Regions from separate parts of the Roseibium sp. M-1 genome, predicted to be linked through region 3. Evidence: predicted binding sites of a transcription regulator. Region 3 holds the regulator's gene; each other region holds the start of a gene.
What was found. The regulator PhoB, encoded in region 3, activates phosphate uptake and scavenging genes when phosphate is short. The targets are predictions, from matches to a motif close to TGTCATNNANCTGTCAT.
Positions count from the first base shown of each region.

Region 1: the regulator PhoB is predicted to act here: its motif matches at 4,355-4,371, upstream of ACX3M4_RS15700 (arsenate-mycothiol transferase ArsC).
Region 2: the regulator PhoB is predicted to act here: its motif matches at 5,459-5,475, upstream of ACX3M4_RS10770 (BtaA family protein).

Region 1 is NZ_CM137257.1:3,488,914-3,496,317, reverse strand. Features, by position in the region: gene msrA (peptide-methionine (S)-S-oxide reductase MsrA) at 1-97, shown strand, start outside; gene ACX3M4_RS15720 (hypothetical protein) at 225-746, shown strand; gene recQ (DNA helicase RecQ) at 787-2,688, opposite strand; gene ACX3M4_RS15710 (GNAT family N-acetyltransferase) at 2,803-3,696, opposite strand; gene ACX3M4_RS15705 (MAPEG family protein) at 3,837-4,214, opposite strand; gene ACX3M4_RS15700 (arsenate-mycothiol transferase ArsC) at 4,444-4,899, shown strand; gene ACX3M4_RS15695 (protease inhibitor Inh/omp19 family protein) at 5,018-5,542, shown strand; gene ACX3M4_RS15690 (DUF7662 domain-containing protein) at 5,617-6,399, shown strand; gene ACX3M4_RS15685 (GrpB family protein) at 6,685-7,215, opposite strand; gene zapE (cell division protein ZapE) at 7,400-7,404, shown strand, end outside.
Region 2 is NZ_CM137257.1:2,377,999-2,385,402, forward strand. Features, by position in the region: gene ACX3M4_RS10750 (LysR family transcriptional regulator) at 1-634, shown strand, start outside; gene ACX3M4_RS10755 (OmpA family protein) at 808-1,890, shown strand; gene ACX3M4_RS10760 (caspase family protein) at 1,898-3,421, shown strand; gene ACX3M4_RS10765 (class I SAM-dependent methyltransferase) at 3,441-4,097, opposite strand; gene ACX3M4_RS10770 (BtaA family protein) at 4,142-5,404, opposite strand; gene ACX3M4_RS10775 (L,D-transpeptidase family protein) at 5,589-6,818, opposite strand; gene ACX3M4_RS10780 (dihydroorotase) at 7,063-7,404, opposite strand, start outside.
Region 3 is NZ_CM137257.1:2,265,236-2,272,639, forward strand. Features, by position in the region: gene ACX3M4_RS10240 (acetylornithine transaminase) at 1-34, opposite strand, end outside; gene ACX3M4_RS10245 (GcrA family cell cycle regulator) at 475-1,008, shown strand; gene phoB (phosphate regulon transcriptional regulator PhoB) at 1,284-1,982, opposite strand; gene phoU (phosphate signaling complex protein PhoU) at 2,057-2,752, opposite strand; gene pstB (phosphate ABC transporter ATP-binding protein PstB) at 2,785-3,573, opposite strand; gene pstA (phosphate ABC transporter permease PstA) at 3,594-4,946, opposite strand; gene pstC (phosphate ABC transporter permease subunit PstC) at 4,946-6,415, opposite strand; gene ACX3M4_RS10275 (substrate-binding domain-containing protein) at 6,480-7,404, opposite strand, start outside.

The DNA.
Region 1 (7,404 bases), 1.2 Mb from region 3:
CTACAAGGGGTATCGCAAGGGCTGCGGCCGGGATGCGCGAGTGAAAGCGGTCTGGGGAGCGGAAGCCTACAAGGGACTGCCCAAGGCTGGTTCGTAAAAGAAGTCCTGCCGGCGTCTGCGGGCCGCCTGCAGGCGTGGTCGCTCAAATTTCAGGCAGCTGTTTGCCGTAGCGGAACTTTGACCCTACATTCAACAGGTGGGCTTTCGTCTGAGAGGACGGTATCATGCTGAACCTGTTTGGAAGTATCAAAGCAGCAGAGCCGGAATTCATATCCGAATTGAGAGCCGTCGAGACCGAAGACCGCCTTAGGAAGCACACGGCCGACCTGCTTGAGGCCGCCGGGCTGGAGATTTGCGACACCAACACCCCCACCGAATTCGCAGCCTCCGCGACCGTTGCGATCATGAAGCTTGTTTTGCAAACGGCCGGGCGCGACTTTGACGGCCTGTCCTATGAAAACAGGTTCGTCACCGGGCTTTTCGGGTTTTTGATTGCCCACAATCTCAGCCGTCGCACCAATGCCGATCTTGGCGTGGTTCTTGGTATCGCCGGTCTGGATCTGTTTTCCCGCGAAGAGGTCGACCAGATTTACAAGCTCGGTTCGTCCTACCGGCGTCTGCGCCAGCACCGGCAAATTCATCTGACGCTCAAGGACATTATCGATCAGTTCCTGTCCCACCCGGACGACGAGACACTGGCGTTGCTGGCATCGGCCTATCAACTCTGTCTGCGACGGGACAATTGAGGCGTAAAGTTCTTGGTTTGCCAGTGACGTCCCGACGCGGTTAGACACCGGCCTCGAAGGCTTCGACAAGATCCAGAAAGGCGCGGCCGTATTTTTCCAGCTTCGATTGGCCGACACCGGAAACTGCCAGCAGCGCATCTTCACTCACCGGGCGCGCCGCGGCGATGCCGGCGAGGGTCGCATCCGGAAACACCACATAGGGGGGCACGGCCTGATCGCGGGCGATCTGGGTTCTCAGGCGGCGCAGCCGTTCGAACAGGAGCTTGTCTTCTTCGCCAAGCTCGTCGGCGATGGAGGCCGTGCGCGAGGTCCGGGTCTTCTTGAGGCCTGCCGCGCTGCGGTCCTTGCGCAGAGCAAGCCGTTCCTCGCCGCGCAAGACGCCCCGCGCCTTTTCCGTCAGCACCAGCGCGCCGAAATGGGCATGGTCCACATCGACATAACCGGCGGCCACAAGCTGGCGCGCGATCGATTGCCAGGTCTTCAGCGCCACATCCTGGCCGATGCCGAAGACGGAGAGATTGTCGTGGCCGAAGCGGGTACTCTTCTCGTTGCTCTTGCCCATGAGCACGTCGATGACATGCCCGGCGCCGAAACGTTGCCCTGTCCGGTAGATCGCCGACATCAGCTTCTGCGCTGCTTCCGTGCCGTCCCAGGTCTCCACCGGTGACAGGCACGTATCGCAATTGCCGCAGGGCTTCGGGTAGGTCTCGCCGAAATGGGCTAGAAGCGCTTGGCGGCGGCAGCCGGAGGTCTCGCAGATGCCAAGTAGGGCATTCAGCTTGGCGTTTTCCGCCCGCTTGACCTCTTCCGGTGCATCGCCTTCGGCGATCATGCGCCGGCGCTGCACCAGGTCGGCCATGCCATAGGCCATGAAGGCCTCGGAAGGGGCGCCATCCCGGCCAGCGCGCCCGGTTTCCTGGTAATAGGCCTCGACGGAGGAGGGCAGGTCCAGATGGGCAACGTACCGCACGTCCGGCTTGTCGATGCCCATGCCGAAAGCAACTGTCGCCACCAGGCAAAGGCCTTCTTCCAACAGGAACGCGTCCTGGTTGGCGGAGCGCTGCTCGGCGGGAAGCCCGGCATGATAGGGCAGGGCCTTGATGCCATTCGACGACAGCCAGTTGGCGATGTCCTCGACCTTGGCCCTGGACAGACAATAGACGATGCCGCTCTCGCCCTCGTGCTTCTTCAGGAAATCCAGAAGCTGCTGGCGCTGGTTGGTGCGCTCGACGATCTCGTAGCGGATGTTGGGGCGGTCGAAGCTGGTGGAAAAGACCTGGGCGTCTTCCAGCTGCAGCCGCGCCAGAATGTCCTTTTGCGTATGCGGATCGGCGGTGGCGGTCAGCGCCACGCGCGGCACTCCCGGATAGCGCTCACGCAGGCAGGAGAGTGAAAGATATTCCGGCCGGAAGTCATGCCCCCACTGGCTGACGCAATGGGCTTCGTCGATGGCGAAGAGCGAAATCTTCAGCGTATCGAGAAAGCGGCGGAAGCTTTCGGTGCCGAGCCGTTCGGGCGTGACGTAAAGAAGGTCCACCTCGCCCCGGCGCAATGCGCCGCGCACGGCGTCCTGTTCTTCGGGCGACAGGGTCGAATTCAGGGCCTCGGCCTTTACGCCGGCGGCGCGCAGCGCACCGACCTGATCCTTCATGAGCGCGATCAACGGCGAGACGACAATGCCGACGCCGCGCCGGCAGAGAGCCGGGATCTGGTAGCAGAGGGATTTGCCGGCACCGGTCGGAAACAGCACGACGGCATCCCGGCCATCGACCAGCGTTTCGATGACCGCCTGCTGCTTGCCGCGAAAGCTGCTGTAGCCGAAAATTTTCTGAAGCACCGCCAAGGGCTTGGGCTCGACACGCACGTCCGGGGCGACGGCTGGAGCTGCAGCAGAGTGTGCGGATAGGGCTTCTTCCGCGGCAAACGCGGGCGAAACGGACATGGGTCAGACGGTTCCTTCAGGTTTCCCGAACCATGGCTTATTCGCAGGCCAAGGGCAATCTAGAGCCCGGCCAGCGGGGCGTGAGCCTGTGGATGACTGCCGGCTGGCGGTTCTTTAGAATTCCGCGTCGGGATCTTCTGCCAGGGTCTCGGCGCAGTGAACGCGCAGTTGCTCGGTCAGAACGCCGATGTCGCCTTCGAGGCGTTCCGGCCGGATCGGCTTGCCGAAATGCACGCGGAATTTGGCGTCTTTCTTGTTGAGCAGCTCGTTGAAGACGGTCATGTCGCGCAGCTCCGTCGACACCCGCGCGAGGAAATAGAAGAGGCCTGAGTTGCGCCCGCCCATATGCATCGGGATGATCGGCGCCTTGTTCTTGCGCGCCAGTGTCAGGGCGGAGGTCATCCAGGGACGCTCGGTCAGCCGGCCTTCGTGCCAATAGGCGAGGCGACCGGAGGGAAACAGCACCACGACCCGTTCCGTCTTGAAGGCGGAAGAGGCAAGCTTGAGCGTTTCGCGGGTCTTCTCGTGGCTCTTGAAATCCGCCCGCCACTCCACCGGAATGATCATGTCGGCAAGGCGCGGGTTGATGCGGATGGCATCCCGGTTGGCGAAGATCGCCAGATCCCTGCGGCGGGACTTGATGGCATCGTAGAGCACGATGCCGTCGGCAATTCCGGTCGGATGGTTGGAGACCAGCACCACCGGGCCTTCCTGCGGCACACGGTCGAGGCCAAGCGTGGTGACGTCGAGGGTTAGAAGGTCGCTCAGGTGTGCGAACACGTCCTGCGCTTCCATGGGCGCGATCGTGTCGGCCATGTCGACGGCGGACCGGTAGCGCAGGATCTTGTGCGCGAAGGGCCTGATGATCGGCCACCAGGGGCTCGCCATCACCTGTTTGCCGCGTTCTGCGATCAGGACATCGACGATATGCGGGTCGGCAACGAGCCGTTGGGAGGCCGTCTGACGGCGCGCCGGCAAGGTGTCTGTCGTCTGGTCGGTCGTCCGCACAATGCACCTCTGCCCTTCGGGAAACTGCGTCTCTTCCCAGCATCGTTAGCGAAATCAGCCGCTTGGTGCAAATGCTCGTTGAACGCCCTTCCTGCCCGAAGGGAGTGCCAACTTGGCAAAATACCAGCGTTTGTGCGGCTTCAACTCCAAAGGGAACTGGTAAAGAGCGCAAGCGTTGTCAAGAAGCCTGCGAACCAGGCGAATGAGCGCGGCGAGGCGCGGTCGCCCCAGTAACAGAAGATATAGATGATCCTGAGCAGGACAAAAAGCACGGCCAGCCGGTCGATCCAGTCGGGGGAGCCACCCTGGCTGATGGCGACGAAAACAGCGACGGCAAAAAATGGGAAGGCTTCGAAGCCGTTCGCCTGGGCGCCCTGAGCCCGAGCCCGGAAGCCTTCACGCCAGTAGTCCGGGTCGCGCGGGCGGGAATTGTCGAACTCGCGGTTCATCTTGGCGGGCAGGACCGACAGGATCGGCAGGATAGCGGCGGCTAGGACACACCAGAGGGCGATCGGCATGAGGGCTCCTTCACGGGATCTGACGTCGGGGCCGTTACCGGTTTGCGGCGACGGCGGCGAGCGCGCCTACGCAGCGCTCCTGCGCATCTTTAACAGGGGTCGAGAAGATATCCTCATGAAATTCGGGTCTGCCCCGGCTTTGTCATAAAGTCTTCCTCTCGCAGAGGTAGTGGGAGCGCGCCGGAAGGCGAATACGAAACGTATCCTGTCCGTGAAGGATCTGTGCCCCGTGTCGAAAACCACCGTCTTGTTCGTGTGTCCGGACAACAGCCTGCTTTCGCCCCTGGCGGAAGCCTATCTGAACGCCAGCGCGAAAGGGCTGATGCGGGCCTTCTCCGCCGGTCTCGATCCGTCGCGGCCTTTGAACCGGCATGTGGCGCGGCTCTTGTCCGCGCGCGGCATCGCCGCGGAGGGACTTGCGCCGAAACCTCTCGACATTTTCCTGATGCCGCATGCCGAGGTTCCCGACAGGCTGGTCTATCTGTCGGAGCTGGAACCGGTCATCCTGCCGGCTCACTGGAAAGCGACGACCTCGAGCCACTGGTGGAGCATTGCCAACAAGCCGCCCTTTCCGGACACATTTGCCGCCTGTGCCGCCTATTTCGACCGTATCGCAGACGCAATCGACCGTTTGCTGGAACCTCCCCAAAGTGTCGGCAAGGCGATTGCAGGCAGCCTTGTCTGAACCTGGTCCATGGGTAAAAGGGCTGCACGGGGCGGAAAATCTCGGGATTTTGGATTTTCGACAAATTCTGGGCTAAGGATGCTTCCATAATGGGACGAAGGTAAGGGAATGATTCGTCATGAAGCGTGCGGGAAAGATTGCTTTGGTTGCCGGACTGGTGGTCCTGGCTGCGGGGTGTCAGCGGACTTCGGGAAACCGGAACTATGCCGAACCTCTGCCGGCGACCCCGACAACACCGGTCGGCGCCGGCAATCTGTCGCCGCTTGACCCGAACGCGGTTCCCGGAACCGGTGTCACCGACCCGAACGCGCAGTCGACGGATCTTGCCAGCAATCCTGTTACCGCGCCCGCAGGTGCCCAGGAAGTCGGCCGGACGGATCTTCTCGGCGGCTGGAAAATCTCCTCCGCTGGCGACAGCTGCATGGCCTTTATGACCCTGACAACCTGGTCCGGCGGCTATCGGGCAAATACCAGAGGTTGTGGTACTCCTGCCCTGTCCGGCATCGCCGCATGGGATCTCAACGGCAATCAGGTGGTTCTGAAGGACGGCACCGGCCTGATCGTCGCCCAGCTTTATTCCAGCGCTCCCGGGCAGTTTAACGGGCAGACCTCGACCGGATCGCCGATCTCGCTCTACCGTTAAAGTTCCTCCGTATTTTTTCTGGACACGACACGTTATAGGTGTATATTTGCATGGCTACCGGAAAGGCTGTGCAAATGTCGAAATATGAACCGTTGCGGGAACACCTTGCGCGTCTGGAAGACGTGGTCTGGGCTGCCAAGCTCAACGAAGTCGAGGAGATCCTCGGATCCTCCCTTCCCAAAAGCGCGCGGGAACACCGCACCTGGTGGGCGAATTCAGGCGGTAGCCTGGTCCATCAGAATGCCTGGCTCGACGCCGGGTGGCGGGTGGAACGCACCGACCTGATGCGTGACGTGATTGTCTTCCGCCGTCTGCGGATCGGCGGCACGATCATGGGGAGCGCGGCCCGGGCCGACCGGGCCTTGAAGAACCCCCAGAAAACCGCCGAAAAGCGCCTGAGCAAGGAAATGGCTGCCTTGCGCCAGCCCGCAACCGTGACCCTTCGCTCCGAATGGACGCCTCTCGGCGACGTGCAGAAAACGCCTTGCTCCAATTCGACGATCCCCCAGGAAGGCGGTGTGATCCGCTTCGCGACCCTGGACGGCGACGAAATTGTCACCGCCATCGTCGCAACCCTGTCCGTGCACAAGGCCTATCGCAGCCTGCGCATGGAGATGAAGGGCCTCGACAACGACACGGACAGCCGTGTTGGCCGCGATCTGGTCAAGAAGGCAGGCTTCGATCCGTCCTCTCCGATCGAGTGCGATGTCGTGAAGTCCGGCAATGCCTGGCTGCTGACGGACGGGCGCGGCCGCAAGGCCAACCTGGACGATCAGTCCGAATGTTACCTGGTTGCACAGCTGCTCTATCTCCAGGAAGCCCAGAACGGGCGCAAGACGACCCTGTTCCTGCGCTAGGTCGGGGCACGCGGTGGCGGCAAGGTGCTATATCAGCCCGCCGCCTGGTACGCCGTGAATGTAGCCCTGTCGGGAGAGGGGGCTTGCATTGAGCCCAGGCAGTTCCGCTATCCCGGTGCGCAGACGGCAGTAATTTGATTTTGGAGTGTTCTGGCTTCCTGCAGATTTCCCCCTCTGGGCAGGGCGCGGCAGAATCCTCCCGCACGGGGCAAGCCCCCTCGTGCCCGTAGCGCCCGCAGCCTACCCACCGGTTGCGGGCGTCGGATTTTCAAAGAAGCTTTATCGTCAGGTCTGACCCTCGTTGGCCAGTACGGCGGCGATGAATGTCGACTTGCCTGCGGTATATTCTTGCCAGTTTTCGGCAGGGGCGTTTTGCGAAGCCAGCTGAAGTTTCAACTGTTCGTAGGACTGCGCCAGCGTCCTGTCCCTTAAAAGGGCATCGCGAAAGCGCCGCCGGTCGAGCGGTGCCGCGCATCCGGCGAGGCAAAGGCAGAGGCGGTGCGGCATGACCGTGGGCACGCCGTTCGCGCCGCACGGGCCGAGAGGTGATCCGACGGGACGCGTCAGCTGGATTTCATCATCCCACAAGCGGGGTCCGTGATCGAAATAGCCGAGACCGTCGAGCCTACCCCTGCCTTCTTCAATCGAAATGCCCCTCCTTAAAAGAATGTCGAGATGCAGCTTTGGTTTTGCGGCAATGCCGGGAATGGCTGTGGAGCCGACATGATCGATCCGCTCAGCGAACGGGCCGAACAGGGTTTTCAGATCCGTGATCAGAATTTCCGCCTGGATATGCCAATCCGGATCATGTGGCATCAATTGAATCGCTATCGGGGAAGTCCTTAAATTTCAAACGGTTGAAATACGAAAGTGTGAAAGGGGATGGTTACCTAAGACGATATCATGACTTGCATCTGCGACGTTTTGACCTTATTCCGCCGTGCAAATATTCCTGTCCACGACCCCATGAGTTCTCATGGAGGGAGCAGCACCCTTGAAGATGGA
Region 2 (7,404 bases), 110 kb from region 3:
CATGGCGAGCCACGTCGTCAGCCCGCTTTTCGACGATACGCTGCAAGCGTTCCACGCACGCCACCCGGCAGCAACGCTCACCATCAATGTGTCCGCCAGCAAGGAGGCACTGGAGGCCGTGACATCGCGGCGGGCTTCGCTCGCGGTCTGTCTGGTGCGGGATCGCAATCCTAGGCTGGAATATCTGCGTCTCTTCCGGGAGTTCTTTGGCCTCTTCTGCGGCCCGCCGCATCCCCTCTTCGGCAAGAGCAATCTCACCAAGGCGGATCTCGCGGGCCTGTCGACCGTCAGTTTCGTCACCGACCGGCTGGAAGACGCGCTGAGGCCGGTAACCCTGATGCGCGCGGAAGCGGATCTGGAAGACAGGATCGTCGGCACCTCAGCCAACCTGGAGGAGGTCCGGCGCATGATCATCGCCGGTCTCGGCGTTGGCCCCCTGCCCGTCCATGTCGTCAAGCGGGACGTCGCGGAAGGGCTGCTGTGGCAGCTGCCTCCCTATGAGGTCCTGCCGGAAATCGACGTTCATGTCGTCTGGAACCCGAAGGCCAAGCTCAACCGAGCGGAAACGGCCCTTCTGGAAATGCTTCTGGAAACGATCCACCAGACGCCGATCGAGGATCGGACATATCGCTGACCAAACTCGGTCACGGGTCTTACGATCGCCCGGAATCACCGCGAACGATATGGCTTGCCGGCACCAGTTCGGTCTCTTCGGAGACGATTGCTTTCCGGCAGCGACTTTGCAACACTTTGTACGCGCTACGTAAATGCAGACACTGGCACTGCATTGACTGAGAGGAGGGAACAATGCGTGTTGTGCAGCCTGCATTGAAAGCGCTGTTGTTCGGTCTTATTACCGGCTTTCTGCTGCAGTCTCCGTCCCTCGCGACGGACCAGGTCTTCGAGGGCGGCTGGACCCTGCAGCGGGATGCATCGTCCTTGCGCTTCCAGTCGGTGAAGAACCTGACAATCGTGGAATCGAGCGGATTTGCGCAGTTTGAAGGCAACATCGACGAAAGCGGAACCGCAAATATCCGCGTCTTCCTGGACTCGGTCGATACCAAGATCGACCTCAGAAACGTGCGCATGCGCTTCCTGTTTTTCGAGACCTTCGAATTTCCGGAAGCACTTATCTCCTCAAAAATCGAACCGGCGATTCTGGCGGATCTATCGCAGAAGAAGCGCAAGATCGTCCCGCTCGACTTTGATCTCACCTTGCATGGCGTTTCCAGGACCTATCAAACGGAGGTCGCAGTTACCTATCTGAGCGACGCTCTGGTCGCTGTTTCGACGACGGCGCCGATTTCCGTCCCGGCAGCGGACTTCGCACTCGGAGGCGGCATCAAGAAACTGGAAGAGGCGGCCGGGGTCGTCATCGTGCCGTCCGCCACCGTTTCGTTCGATTTCGTTTTCGCACGCAATTCCGAGAGACATCAGGACCAGGAGGCATCCGGACAGGAAGCGGCTGCACCAATACAAGCGGCAGCGGCAAGCACAGCTCTGGAGCCGGAAGGCAACCTGGACCAGGAAGCATGCGAGGGCCGCTTCGAGATCCTGTCGCGTACCGACAACATCTATTTTCCAAGTGGCAGTTCCCGCCTGGACGCCCGAAGCGAGCCGCTTCTCAACAGCCTGGTCGACATCATTTCCCGCTGCCCTGGCCTTGTGATCGAGGTCGGGGGACATACGGACAGTGACGGCAGCGAGCCTTCAAACCAGCAACTTTCCGAACGGCGGGCCGGCGCGGTCAAACAATACCTGGTCTCGCGGGACATCCTCGAGAGCCGGATCCGGAGCGTCGGCTATGGCGAAACCCGTCCAGTCGCCCCCAACTCCTCACCGGAAGGCAAGCACCGCAACCGACGGATCGAATTTGTCGTTGTCGAATAGGATCAACATGCACCGCTTAGTGCTCGGCATTCTCGTAATACTCGCCCTGACGACCGGCCCTTTCCCCGGCCGGGCGACGGCAGAACCGCGATTGGCACTTGTCGTAGGCAACGGCGCGTATGATGCGGTCATGCCTCTGGACAATCCCGTCAACGACGCCAGGCTTATGGCGGATGTCCTTCGCAAGGTTGGTTTCGAGGTCACGCTTGTCACCGACACGCAGCAGAATGATCTCGTGCAGGCAATCTCGCGCTTCGGCAGCAGCCTGCGCGCCGCCGGCGTGGATGCGACAGGTCTCTTCTATTATGCAGGGCACGGGGTTCAGTCTTTCGGCACAAACTACCTTCTGCCGGTCGACATCGAACTTCAGGATGCCGCGGATCTCAGCCTGGTGGGCGTTCCCGCCCAGGCCGTGCTGCGGCAGATGTTCTCGGCCCGGAACCGCACCAATATTGTCATCCTGGATGCCTGCCGCAACAATCCCTTCGACGCCGTCCCCGATCTCAGCGACAACGGTCTTGCCGAAATGAAAGCCCCCCGGGGAACCTTCCTTGCCTATTCCACCGCACCGGGAGAGATCGCCCTGGACGGCACAGGTGGCAACAGCCCGTTCACGGAAGCGCTGGCGCGAAATCTCGTGACACCTGGCGTGCCGATTGAAGCCCTTTTCAAGAGTGTACGGGTCGATGTCCTGAAACAGACAGGCAGCCAGCAGACACCGTGGGACACGTCGTCCCTGACCAGTGACTTCCAGTTCGTGCGCGCCGAAGCCCCTTCGCCAATCGAAGTGCAGGAGCGCCAGCTCTGGGAAAGCGTGAAACTCAGCAAGGATCCCTTGCAGGTGTTGCTGTTCCTGCGCGCCAATCCGGACAGCATCTATGCCGGCGAAGCGCGGGAGCTGATGTCGAAACTGATGGCAAAGGAAACACAACCGACCACGGAGGCAGACGCCTCCGGGGTGGAGACTGCGCCCGTCCCGCAACAACCCGCCCCTGTTTCACCGCAAACGAGCGAACGCGAAATGATCGAAACGGCGCGGCAGTCTGGCTCACTGGATGCCTATCAGGCCTATCTCGAGGCCTATCCCAACGGCTCCTTTGCCGAGCTTGCCCGAATTGAATCGCAAACCATCCTGAACAAGGAACAAAGCAAGGATCCGGTGGCAACACCGCCTGAACCCAGGCCGTCAGCGGCGGCAGAACAGGCTGCGACGTCAACAACCGGGACAGAGGCCGCCCATGGGACACTGGCATTCAATGCGCCGCTCGGCATAGGCGACCCCGAGATTGCGACCCGAAGCCTTGCCGAGCTGATAACCGGTTCACCAATGTTTCCACCGATCGAGGGCCTTCCGGAGGCTGTCTGGAAAGACAAGACCTGCTCCTCCTGCCACCAGTGGGAACAGGCCAATCTGTGTGACCAGGCAAAGACATATGTTGCCAATGAGGCGCGTGCGCTCTCCAAGCAGCATCCCTATGGCAGTTCCTTCAAGGATGCACTGCGCCTGTGGGCGGAACAGGGATGTCCTTGAGGGAACCTTGCGTTCCAGCTCAGCTGCTTCGCGCTATCACCGCATAGTCGGCATAGCCGAGATAGATCCGCTGGAATGCGAGCTTTCCGGCAATCCCACTGGCAACGGTTTCCAGCTCCTGTTCCAGGTCTGCCCGGGGCGTCACATGGAACGAGCCGAGCCAGGCAAACAGGGCGCGCTTGAACCAGCCCGGTAGCCGTTCCTGCTGGCCGAAGTCGACCACGTGGATACGCCCGTCCGCTTTCAGGCGGGCAGCGCCTGCTGCCAGGGCTTCGCGCCAGATCGGGATCATGGAGAGCGTATAGGAATAAAAGACCCGGTCGAAGCCATCGACACCCAGACCGTCTGTTGCCGACGGATTGGCGGCATCGCCCTGGAACAGGGTGATGCGCGAGGCGAGACCGGCTTTGTCGATGTTGCTTTGGGCGGTTTCCAACATGTGTTTGGAAATGTCGAGGCCACAAAAATGGACATCGGGATAGGCTTTTGCCGCGGCGATCAGGTTACGGCCCGTGCCGCAGCCGAGTTCCAGCACCACGCCGCCGCGCGGCGGCTGCAGGTCGCGGATCAGCCTGTCGCGGCCAAGCAGGTAGAATTTGCGGGTGAGATCATAAAAGTGGCGCTGGTGGCGATAGACGTTGTCCATCAGCCGCGCCGTCTCGGCGGCCTGGGTCATGAGGCGTTTTTCAATCCGTGCTCGAAATTGCCGGTCAGGCTGGCCTAACCGTTAAAGACGTAGAGGTGGAAGCCGCCATAGATGGACGAGCGGTCCTGCCGGCCGAGTTCCAGGCTTTCCTCTGCCTCATAGGTCCAGCGGTCGAGGATCCTGTCGGCAACGCGGCCCGGCAGCAGGGTCGGTTCGGCCGCCGTGCGGAAGATGACCCGGGCGCCCGGACGGGCGGTGCGGGTGATTTCCGTCCAGAGCGCATTGAGCTGGTGGTCGGTCATCCAGTCCTGCGCATCGAGCAGAACATAGGCGTCGAGCGTGTCGTCGCCGACCGACTGGAGATGCTCGGTGAAGTTCCGGTTCAGCACCCTGACCCGGCCGGCCCGCTGGCGGATCTCCTCGAAGTGCTCCCGCTTCAGGTACGGCGGCAGCGGGCCGGAGGGTCCGGTGGTTTCCGGTGAGGCCGGCGCATAGCCGCGGCCGAAGGCCTGCCAGGCGAAATAGTTGTCTTGCATGGAGAAATCGCAGGCGAGCTTTTCCAGCCGCTGGCGCAGCACGGCGGACATGTCCCCTTTCGCATTGGCCGAAACCAGCGCGTCATACTGTGCGGGCGGAATGCCGAGGCCATAGAGCGACATCTTCTTGGACGTCGCCCAACGCACCAGGCGCTTGTCGAAAAGCGGTGCCAGCGCGGTGTCGAAGAAACTGCGCTGCTCTTCCAGCGAGCGCGTCTTGATCATGTGCTTCGGATCGATGCCGTAAAGCCTAGCCACCAGATGGCCGACGCCGATGCAATAGCCGAGGAGCCCGTGATGGTAGAGATCGCGGGAAAAGAGCGTGATGCGCTTTCGGCCCCAGTTGGCAAGGTCCCGGCCTTCCCAATAGGCGACCGTTTCCGGATCGAGATTGTCCTTCAGGAACCGCTTGTAGGCGGCGACATTGGCCTTTTCGTCGGCTTCACCGAAGAAGCGGTAGAAGATCTCGTAGTTGGGAAAGTGCTTGGCGGCGGCCAGCTTCAGCCGGCCCAGCGCCACATGGGCACGATTGAGATCGACCGCGGTGATTTCCGCCGGGTTGGCCGTGAGATAGGACATGACATTGCAGCCGCCGGACGCGATGGCGATCATGCGGCTTTCGGGCGTCAGGCGCAGCGCCTTCATGTCGACATCCGGGTCTTCCCAGATCTGCGGATAGACTAGGCCCTTGAAGGCGAAGGTGAAGAGGCGTTCAAGAATGCCGTCGCCGGAAGTCGCTTCGGAGCGGTGGACCGCGTTCTTGAGACGTTTCTTCGAAGCCGTCAGCGTGCTCTGCGCCATGTCTTTCTCCCGAGTCACCTGCGCCGTAAAACTGCCTTCCGATACGTGACGGACGCGACAGTTTGGTGACGGTCGGGGAGAAATGGGCTCTTATCCGGATAATAAAGCCCGGAGCCAGCCACATAAGAAAACCCCCGCCGGAGCGGGGGTTCTGCATGTCACCGGATTGGGAGGAGGGTCCGGTTCAGCGTGTGATCACGACAAAGTCTGTGCCGAGGCCCGTGTTGCGGGTGAAGCTGCGGTCGGTGACCGTCAGCGAGGTGCCCGGGGTCAGCATCTTGGAGACTTCCAGCGAGACTTTTGCCGGCATCTCGATCCGGTCGAGCACGCCGCGGGAGACCCCGCCGCGCTCGCCTTCTGCGGAGACGGCGATCCATTCAACGCTGTTGTCGCCCGGTTTGAAGTCCATCGCGGTAAAGACATGCGTGCCGATTTCCTGGTCGATGTCCTTGATCGTCACCGGCGCGGCATAGATGTCACGGAACTTGCGGCGGATGCGCAGCATGGCGTTCTGCGGTTTTTCGTATCCCGCTTCAAACTGGATGCGCGCCTCCAGCGTGTCCGTCAACTGACCGGTGACCGGCAGTTCCGCACCTTCCTGGAAGAGGCTGATGGCAGCCCGTGTCTTGCGGCCCAGGATGCCGTCTTCATAACCGGCATCGAAACCCATCTGGTTGAGCAGTTGCTGCAGCAGCTGGACGCGGTTCGGCTCTTTCTGCGGCGTGATGATCATGCGCAGCGGCTGATCGAAATCCGGGTTTTCCGGCTGCACCACAGGAAGGTTGGCGTGGACGGGCGTATCCTGGATTGCTCCGCGAAGCGCCGGATCGGCTGCGATCGTCTCTTCGCTGAGGCTGGCGACAGTTGTCTCCGGCACGAAGGGCTGCGGCAGCACGGAATGGTTCATAGCCGACGGTTCCGAGACGCCGCGTGTCACAACGACATGCATGCCGCGTTCGGTCATGCCGTAGAGCGACTGGGCGAACGACTTCGGCAGGCGGATGCAACCGTGCGATGCCGGGTATCCCGGAAGCTGGCCGACATGCAGCGCGATACCGGACCATGTCAATCGCTGCATGAACGGCATCGGCGCGTTATCGTAAAGATTGGAGAAGTGCTTGCGCTTCTTTTCCAGGATCGAGAACACGCCGGTCGGCGTGCCGTGACCGCGCTTGCCCGAAGAAACCGGTGACACTTCGATGAGATCGAGACCGCGATAGACGCGGATCTTCTGCTCATCGAGCGACACGATCATGTGCAACGGCGGTTCGGCAGCAGGTGCTGTTTCCGTCTCCGGAGCAACATCGCGCGCAAACGCCGTGGAAACCGTAGCGGCCGACAAAAAGGCAGCACTTGTCAGGCAGATCAGCCTGCCCGCGCGCTTGCTCCGGCCATGAACCTTCATTGACATCATCCCTGAGCTCCCCAACGCATAACTCTTAAAGCTCGATTCAACTTTTAACGAACACCTGTGTAGATCGGGTTAGGAAACACGGTTACCCATTGGTTTCTTTCACCCTTTCCTCGGGAAAGTCCCACAGTAGCCAGCTTGCCGCTGTTATTCACATCACAATTTGTACAGATAAGTGCCGTTCCGTGAGCCTAACGTGAGTTCACGGAAGCCGGTTCTGCCGGAAACGACGGACTGGATTTCAGGTTCAGCGCGTCAAGCCGTCCTGAAAGACGACCGCTTCGCCACGAGACGGCATCGCCAGCTCGCCATCCCACATCACGCGCTGGCCGCGGACGACTGTCCCGACCGGCCAGCCCGTGACTTGCTTGCCGTCATAGGGCGTCCAGCCGCATTTGGAGGCGATCCATTCGTTGCGGATGGTTTCCTTGCGCTTCATGTCGACCACGGTGAAATCGGCATCGTAGCCGACGGCAATCCGGCCCTTGCGGGCGGTCTGGAAGAGACGGGCCGGGCCAGCACTGGTCATGTCGACGAAGCGTGCCAGGCTGAGACGGCCGGCATTGACGTGGTCGAGCATGACCGGCAC
Region 3 (7,404 bases):
TTGCGTAATTTCCGAATAGTGCCGTCGCGGACATAACCTCGTGTGTCTCCTTGAACTTGCCCTTACGGACCCTGCGTCACGCCGACACCGGACCGTCCTCTTCAAAAGATGCCAAAGGGCCAAAACGCAACGTGCCGCCCCGATGAGGCGGCACGCAGCGGTTTCTTATACACTGCCGGTACCCGGCACTGTCAATGGAAATGGCGCACAAGATATTTCCGGCCCAGCTCAAGGCGGATTTCGTAAAATTCTCAAGGACCTCGCCTTATTTGGGGAAAAGTCGGTTCATCCCCAACTGGTTTGAGCCGGGCGGTTGCCTGACAAATTAACGTTATTGTAACCTCTGGGACATGAGACACGAGATCTCGTGAGGCAAATCACTTAGAGGCACTAGATCTGCCAGCATTAGGCGTGCCGATGCATGCTTAACACGGGGTTAATGGCTGCGGAGCGGCCGAACTAAAGGGTGCGGCGATGAGTTGGACGAACGAACGGGTTGAGCTTCTGAAAAAGCTTTGGGGCGAAGGCTTGAGCGCCAGCCAGATTGCAGGCGAGCTGGGTGGAGTGACCCGCAACGCCGTGATCGGCAAGGTGCACCGGCTGGGTCTGTCCGGCCGCGCCAAATCCTCCACAACCAGCGCCAAGCCGCGCCGGGCTCGCCCGGCGACCGGTGCGCCGAGCGCTGCACCGAAGAAACCGTCCTCCCAGCCGCAGTCCATCGGCGCGACGGCCCTCAAGGCCGACTTCGCTCCGGCGCCTGCCGTCGAAGCCAAACCGCGTGTCGAGCCGATCGCGGAGCTGGTGCCGATCTCGCAACGGGCCACGATCCTGACCCTGACCGAGCGGACCTGCAAATGGCCGATCGGCGATCCGGCAACCGACGACTTCTATTTCTGCGGCCGCCAGTCCGATGCGGGCGTGCCCTATTGCGCTCATCACTGCAAAATCGCCTACCAGCCCGTCGCCGACCGCCGCCGCGACCGCAAGACGATGGCCCAGGCCGGCTGAGTGCCGTCTGACAGTCCAGCTCATGAAAAGCCCGCCAAATCGGCGGGCTTTTTTTTAGGATTGCGTAACCCTTTCCGCGTCATCCCGGCCAAGCGAAGCGCGAGCCGGGACCGGGGAGCCAAAAACCTTAGCCGTCAAGCCGATTTTCCAAATACCTCCTTGGGCACACCGGTCCCGGATCTTCGCTTCGCTGCGTCCGGGATGACCAACGAGAGGTAGGTACAAAAAAGCCCGCCTTTCCGGCGGGCTCAATCATTTTGAAGCTCAACGGGGGTTTAGACGGTCGCGGTGAACTGGTCGTTGAAGGCGTAGCCGGCACCGCGAACGGTGCGGATCGGGTCCTTGGCCTTGCCCTTGTTCAGCGCCTTGCGCAGGCGGCCGACATGAACGTCGACCGTGCGTTCGTCCACATAGACATCGTGCCCCCAGACACCGTCCAGAAGCTGCTCGCGCGAGAATACACGGCCTGGCGAAGTCATCAGGAATTCCAGCAGCCGGAACTCGGTCGGGCCCAGGTGGATTTCCTTGGTGCTGCGGCGGACGCGGTGCGTTTCCCGGTCGAGTTCGATATCGCCGGACCGCAGCATGGTCGACACCACTTCGGGGCTTGCCCGGCGCAGGATGGCACGCACGCGGGCCATCAGTTCGGGGACAGAGAAAGGCTTGACGACATAGTCGTCGGCACCTGTCGACAGGCCGCGGATGCGCTCGGCTTCTTCGCCGCGTGCGGTCAGCATGATGACCGGCAGGCGCTCGGTACCTTCCCGCGCCCTCAGGCGGCGGCACAGTTCGATGCCGGAGAGGCCCGGCAGCATCCAGTCAAGCAGCAGCAGGTCCGGCACGCTTTCGCGCAGGCGGATCTCCGCCTCGTCTCCCCGGGCACAAGCCTCGACCGAGTATCCTTCTGCTTCCAAATTGTATCTCAAAAGAAGGCTGAGCGGTTCTTCGTCTTCAACGATGAGCACCTTCGGCATACATCTCGCTCCAATTTCCGCAGCCGGCGCTCCGGCGCCGGCCGTATCGATTTCCGCTTCTGCAAGGCTGGCGGTTAGACGGCGCCGGTCTCGTCGACCTTGGCCCGGTCTTCCGGCAGACGCTCGCCGGTGACCATGTAATAGACGTTCTCCGCGATGTTGGTCGCATGATCGCCGATGCGCTCGATGTTCTTGGCGCAAAACAGCAGATGAACGCACTGGGTGATCACCCGCGGATCTTCCATCATGTAGGTGAGCAGTTCGCGGAAGATGGACGTGTAGATCGCATCAACTTCGGCGTCAGCTTCCTGCACGCGGCGGGCAGCCTCCGCATCCTTGCGCGCATAGGCGTCCAGAACCTGTTTCAGCTGCGACAGGGCAAGCTCGGTCATATGCTCCACACCGATGGCGAGCTTCTTCGACTGCAGGTCGCTGTCGATGGCAATGACGCGTTTGGCAACGTTCTTGGCAAGGTCACCGACCCGTTCCAGGTCGTTGGCAATGCGCGTCGCAGCGGTGATTTCACGCAGATCCTGGCCCATCGGCTGGCGGCGGGCGATCAGCTCGATCAGCTTGACTTCGACCTCATGATAGAGATCGTCCAGGCGCCGGTCGCTCTTGATCGTCGCCCTGGCAAGCTCGGTGTCCTGCGACACCAGAGCCGACACGGCATCTGCGAAAGCTTGCTCGGCCAGGCCGCCCATTTCGGCAACCTTGCCGGCCATTTCCCTCAGTTCCTCGTCATAGGACGAGACGATGTGTTCAGACATCCAGTGTCCCCTTCAGAATTCTTTAAAAATGCCTAGCCGAAGCGGCCGGTAATGTAGTCCTGCGTACGCTTGTCCTTCGGATTGGTAAAGATGTCCTCCGTCGGACCTTCCTCAACCAGAATGCCGAGGTGAAAGAAGGCGGTACGCTGCGACACGCGGGCTGCCTGCTGCATGGAGTGGGTGACGATCACGATTGTGAAATTCTCGCGCAACTCGTCGATCAGTTCCTCAACCTTGGCGGTGGCGATCGGATCGAGGGCCGAACAGGGCTCGTCCATGAGGATCACTTCCGGGCTGACAGCAATCGCACGGGCGATGCACAGGCGCTGTTGCTGGCCGCCGGACATGCCGGTGCCCGGCTCGTCGAGACGGTTCTTCACTTCTTCCCAGAGGCCGGCCTTCTGCAGGCTGGACGCAACGATCTCGTCGAGCTCGGTCTTGTTGCGGGCAAGGCCGTGTATGCGCGGGCCATAGGCGACGTTGTCGTAGATCGACTTCGGGAACGGGTTCGGCTTCTGGAACACCATGCCCACCTTGGCACGAAGTTGCACCGGATCGACCTTCGGATCGTAGATATCCTCGCCGTCGATCTTGATCGAGCCTTCGACACGGCAGATGTCGATTGTGTCGTTCATGCGGTTGATGGTGCGCAGGAAGGTCGACTTGCCACAGCCGGACGGACCGATGAAGGCGGTCACCGAGCGCGGCTTGATTTCGATGTCCACGTCCTTGATGGCGTGCGTGTCGCCGTAATAGACCTGAACCTTGGTGGCGGAAATCTTGCTGTCGGTCATCGTCTTCGCCTGTTCGAAATTCGGCATATTGTTCATCGGATCAGTCCTTACCAGCGGCGCTCAAACCTGCGGCGCAGGATGATTGCGATAATATTCATGGTCATGAGGAAGACCAGCAGCACGATGATCCCGCCCCAGGCGCGTTCGTAGAAAGCAGGGTCGGCGCGCTTGGCCCATTCGTAGATCTGTGCCGGCATTGCCGAGTTCGGAGAAAAGAAGCCTGCGGCAACCCCGTCCGGAAAGTTGGAGGCGATGAAGCCAACCATGCCGATGAGCAGCAGCGGCGCGGTTTCGCCGAGCGCCTGGGCAAGGCCGATGATCGTCCCGGTCAGGATGCCGGGCATGGCCAGCGGCAGCACGTGGTGGAAGATCGACTGCATCTTGGAAGCCCCGATGCCGAGAGCCGCGTCACGAATGCTCGGCGGGACCGCCTTCAGCGACGCGCGGGTCGAGATGATGATCGTCGGCAGGGTCATCAGCGTCAGCACCAGGCCGCCGACAAGCGGGGCCGATTGCGGCAGATGCATGAACTGGATGAAGACGGCGAGACCCAGAATACCGAACACGATGGACGGAACGGCCGCCAGGTTCGAAATGTTCACTTCGATCAGGTCGGTGAACCTGTTCTGCGGTGCGAACTCTTCCAGATAGATCGAGGCGGCGACACCGATCGGCAGCGACAGGAACAGCACCACCAGCATCATGAACAGCGACCCGATCATCGAGGCGCCGATACCGGCCTGTTCAGGACGGCTGTCGGAGGCGTCCGTGCCGGTAATGAAGGACCAGTTGAAGCGCTTTTCCAGGATGCCGGCACTGGCCATCTGATCGGCGAGATCCAGATGCGCCGCATCGAGGTTCTTGTCTTCGGCCAGGTCCTCGCGCTTGACGCGCCCCTTCAGATAGCCGTCCACACGGGAAGAGGCGATCAGATCGAAGGAAACCGTGCTGCCGACCTTGTCCGGATTGGCAAGTGCGTAATCGCGCACGGTCGCTGCGGCCCCGGAAGAGAACAGCTTCTGCAGATCCTTGGCGGACATGTCGGTTGCGATGTTGGCATTGGCCAGTTCCTTGGCGAAGGCGTCGTCGATGATCGCCCGGTATTTCGAGGTCTTCACCACGGACTTTTCAGCGTCGTCAATCTGGGACTGCACCAGCGGAATGTCCACCGTCAGGAAGGTCTGGCTGAAGGCCCCAAGGCCGTTGGACAGGATCGCCCACAGCAGCGCCACGAGGAAGAACAGGCCGATGCCGATGGCAACGATGCCATAGATCCGGAACCGGGCCTCGGCGGCGTTGCGCTTTTTCGTCAACGGGTCGAGTTCAAGGATGGACTTGATCTGGCGGGGAGCCGGAGCGGAGGAATTTTCCCCGGCAGGCATGAGAGTTGCGTCGGTCATCAGTCGTACTGCTCCCGATATTTGCGCACGATGTAGAGCGCGACGATGTTGAGGCCGAGGGTGACGACGAAGAGGGTCATGCCGAGTGCGAAGGCGACCAGGGCTTCCGGCGACGCAAAATCCGCGTCACCGGTGAGCTGGCTGACGATCTTGGCGGTCACCGTGGTCATGGCTTCCAGCGGGTTGAGGCTGAGCCGCGCGGCAGCACCGGCACCGAGCACCACAATCATGGTCTCGCCGATGGCGCGGGAAGCGGCCAGCAGGATGGCCCCGACGATGCCCGGGAGGGCGGCCGGCAGGATGACCTGCTTCACTGTTTCGGAATGGGTGGCGCCAAGGCCCAGGGAGCCGTCGCGCATGGCCTGCGGCACGGCGTTGATGATGTCGTCGGAAAGCGAGCTGACAAACGGGATCAGCATGATGCCCATGACGACGCCTGCGGTGAAGACCGAGGAAGCGCCCGACATCCAGTTCAGTCCGAGCGCACCGCCGGAACCGAAGAAATTGATCAGCAGCGGTCCGACCGTCAGCAGGGCGAAGAGGCCGTAGACGATGGTCGGGATGCCAGCCAGGATTTCTAGGAGTGGCTTGGCGATGGCACGCACGTGAGGCGTGGCGTATTCGGAAAGGAATATCGCGGCAAACAGGCCGATCGGCACAGCGACGACCAGTGCGATCAGGGAGATGTAAAGTGTCGCCCAGATCAGCGGAACAATGCCGAGTTCCGATCCGCCGCCGAAGCTCGGCGCCCAGACAAGGCCGAAGAAGAAGTCCGTCGCCGGATAGAGACGGAAGAATTCGACCGTGTTGAAGATAAGTGACAGGACAATGCCGACCGTCGTCAGGATCGCGATGGAAGCTGCCGCAATGAGGAGGTAGCGAACCACCGTTTCGACCACGTTGCGGGCCCGGAAATCCTTGTTGGTCCGCAGAACGCCGAAGAGGAAACCTGCGACGGCAACTGCCAGCACCGCAATGGTGCGCAAAAGCAGACCGGTTGCGGAAATGCTCCGGTAGGTCTGGGCGGCTCGCAGCGTTTCGGAGGTGACGTCAGAGCCGAGGGCAACGCCGATCTGGCCGAGGCGGCTGCGCACATCCGTCAGTTCGGTGCGGATCGAGGCTGCCGTTTCGGAGGACATGGCACCTTGCGAAACCGCTTCGTCGAGACCTTCCGCGACGCGCACGACATCGCTCATGACAAGGTCGAGCGAGCTTGCGGCGATGGTCTCTTCGGAAATCTTCGAGGACACCTGGCTGTTCAGGACGATGGGCTGCACGAAGAGCCACACCACCAGCAGCAGCAGGGACGGCACAAGAGTGGAAACGACGACGTTCCACCCATAATAGCCTGGCAGGGAATGGAGCTCGCGGGAATCGCCTCCGGCAGAGCTGAGTGCTTTTCCGCGACCGACTATGTAACCGGCGACAGCCAGCACCAGCAGCGCTAATAAAATATAAGAAAGTGACATAGGTCGCCCCAACCGGCAAAAGACAAGAAAGGGCGGCCGAGGCCGCCCTTTTTGAAAGATGTGCTTAGTTGCCCATCACTTCTTCAGCTTCGATCGAAGCCTGGGTCGCAGCCAGTTCCGGGTCGGAAACCAGGCCGTACTGAGCCAGCGGGCCGTCCGGGCCGGCGATTTCGTCAGAAACGAAGAACTGTGCGAATTCCTTCAGGCCCGGGATCACGCCGATATGTGCCTTCTTGATGTAGAAGAACAGCGGGCGGGAAACCGGGTATTCGCCGGAAGCGATGGTCTCGGTGGACGGTGCGATACCGGCCATGGTGCCGACCTTCAGCTTGTCGGTGTTGTTCTCGTAGAACGCCAGGCCGAAAACGCCAACGCCGTTCGGGTTGGAGTCGATGCGGGCCAGAGTCTCGGTGTAGTCGCCGTCGATGTCGACAGACTTGCCGTCGGTGCGGACCGCGATGCAAGCGTCTTCGGCGTCGTCTTCGGACATGCCGCCGTCGATCATGGCCTTCAGAGCGCCGGATTCTTCACAACCGACCGCCAGGACCTTCTCCTCGAAGACTTCACGGGTGCCGTGCTTGGTGCCCGGGATGAAGGCAGCGATTTCTACGTCCGGCAGGGAAGCGTCGACTTCGGACCACTTGGTGTACGGATTGTCGACGACCTGACCGTCCTTCAGGACCTTCGGCGACAGGGCGTTGAACCACTGAACCTGGGTGAAGGCGTCGAAAGCCGGGCCGGTCTTCTGGGAAGCGAAAACGATGCCGTCATAACCGATGCGGACTTCGATGATGTCCTTGACGCCGGCTTCTGCGCATGCAGCGATTTCTTTTTCACGGATCGCGCGGGAAGCGTTTGCGATGTCGATGGTGTTCTCGCCAACGCCGGTGCAGAACTTTTTCAGGCCAGCGGAAGAGCCGCCGGATTCAACGACCGGGGTCGGGAAGTCGGTGTTTTCGCCAAAAGCTTCAGCAACGATGGAAGCATAG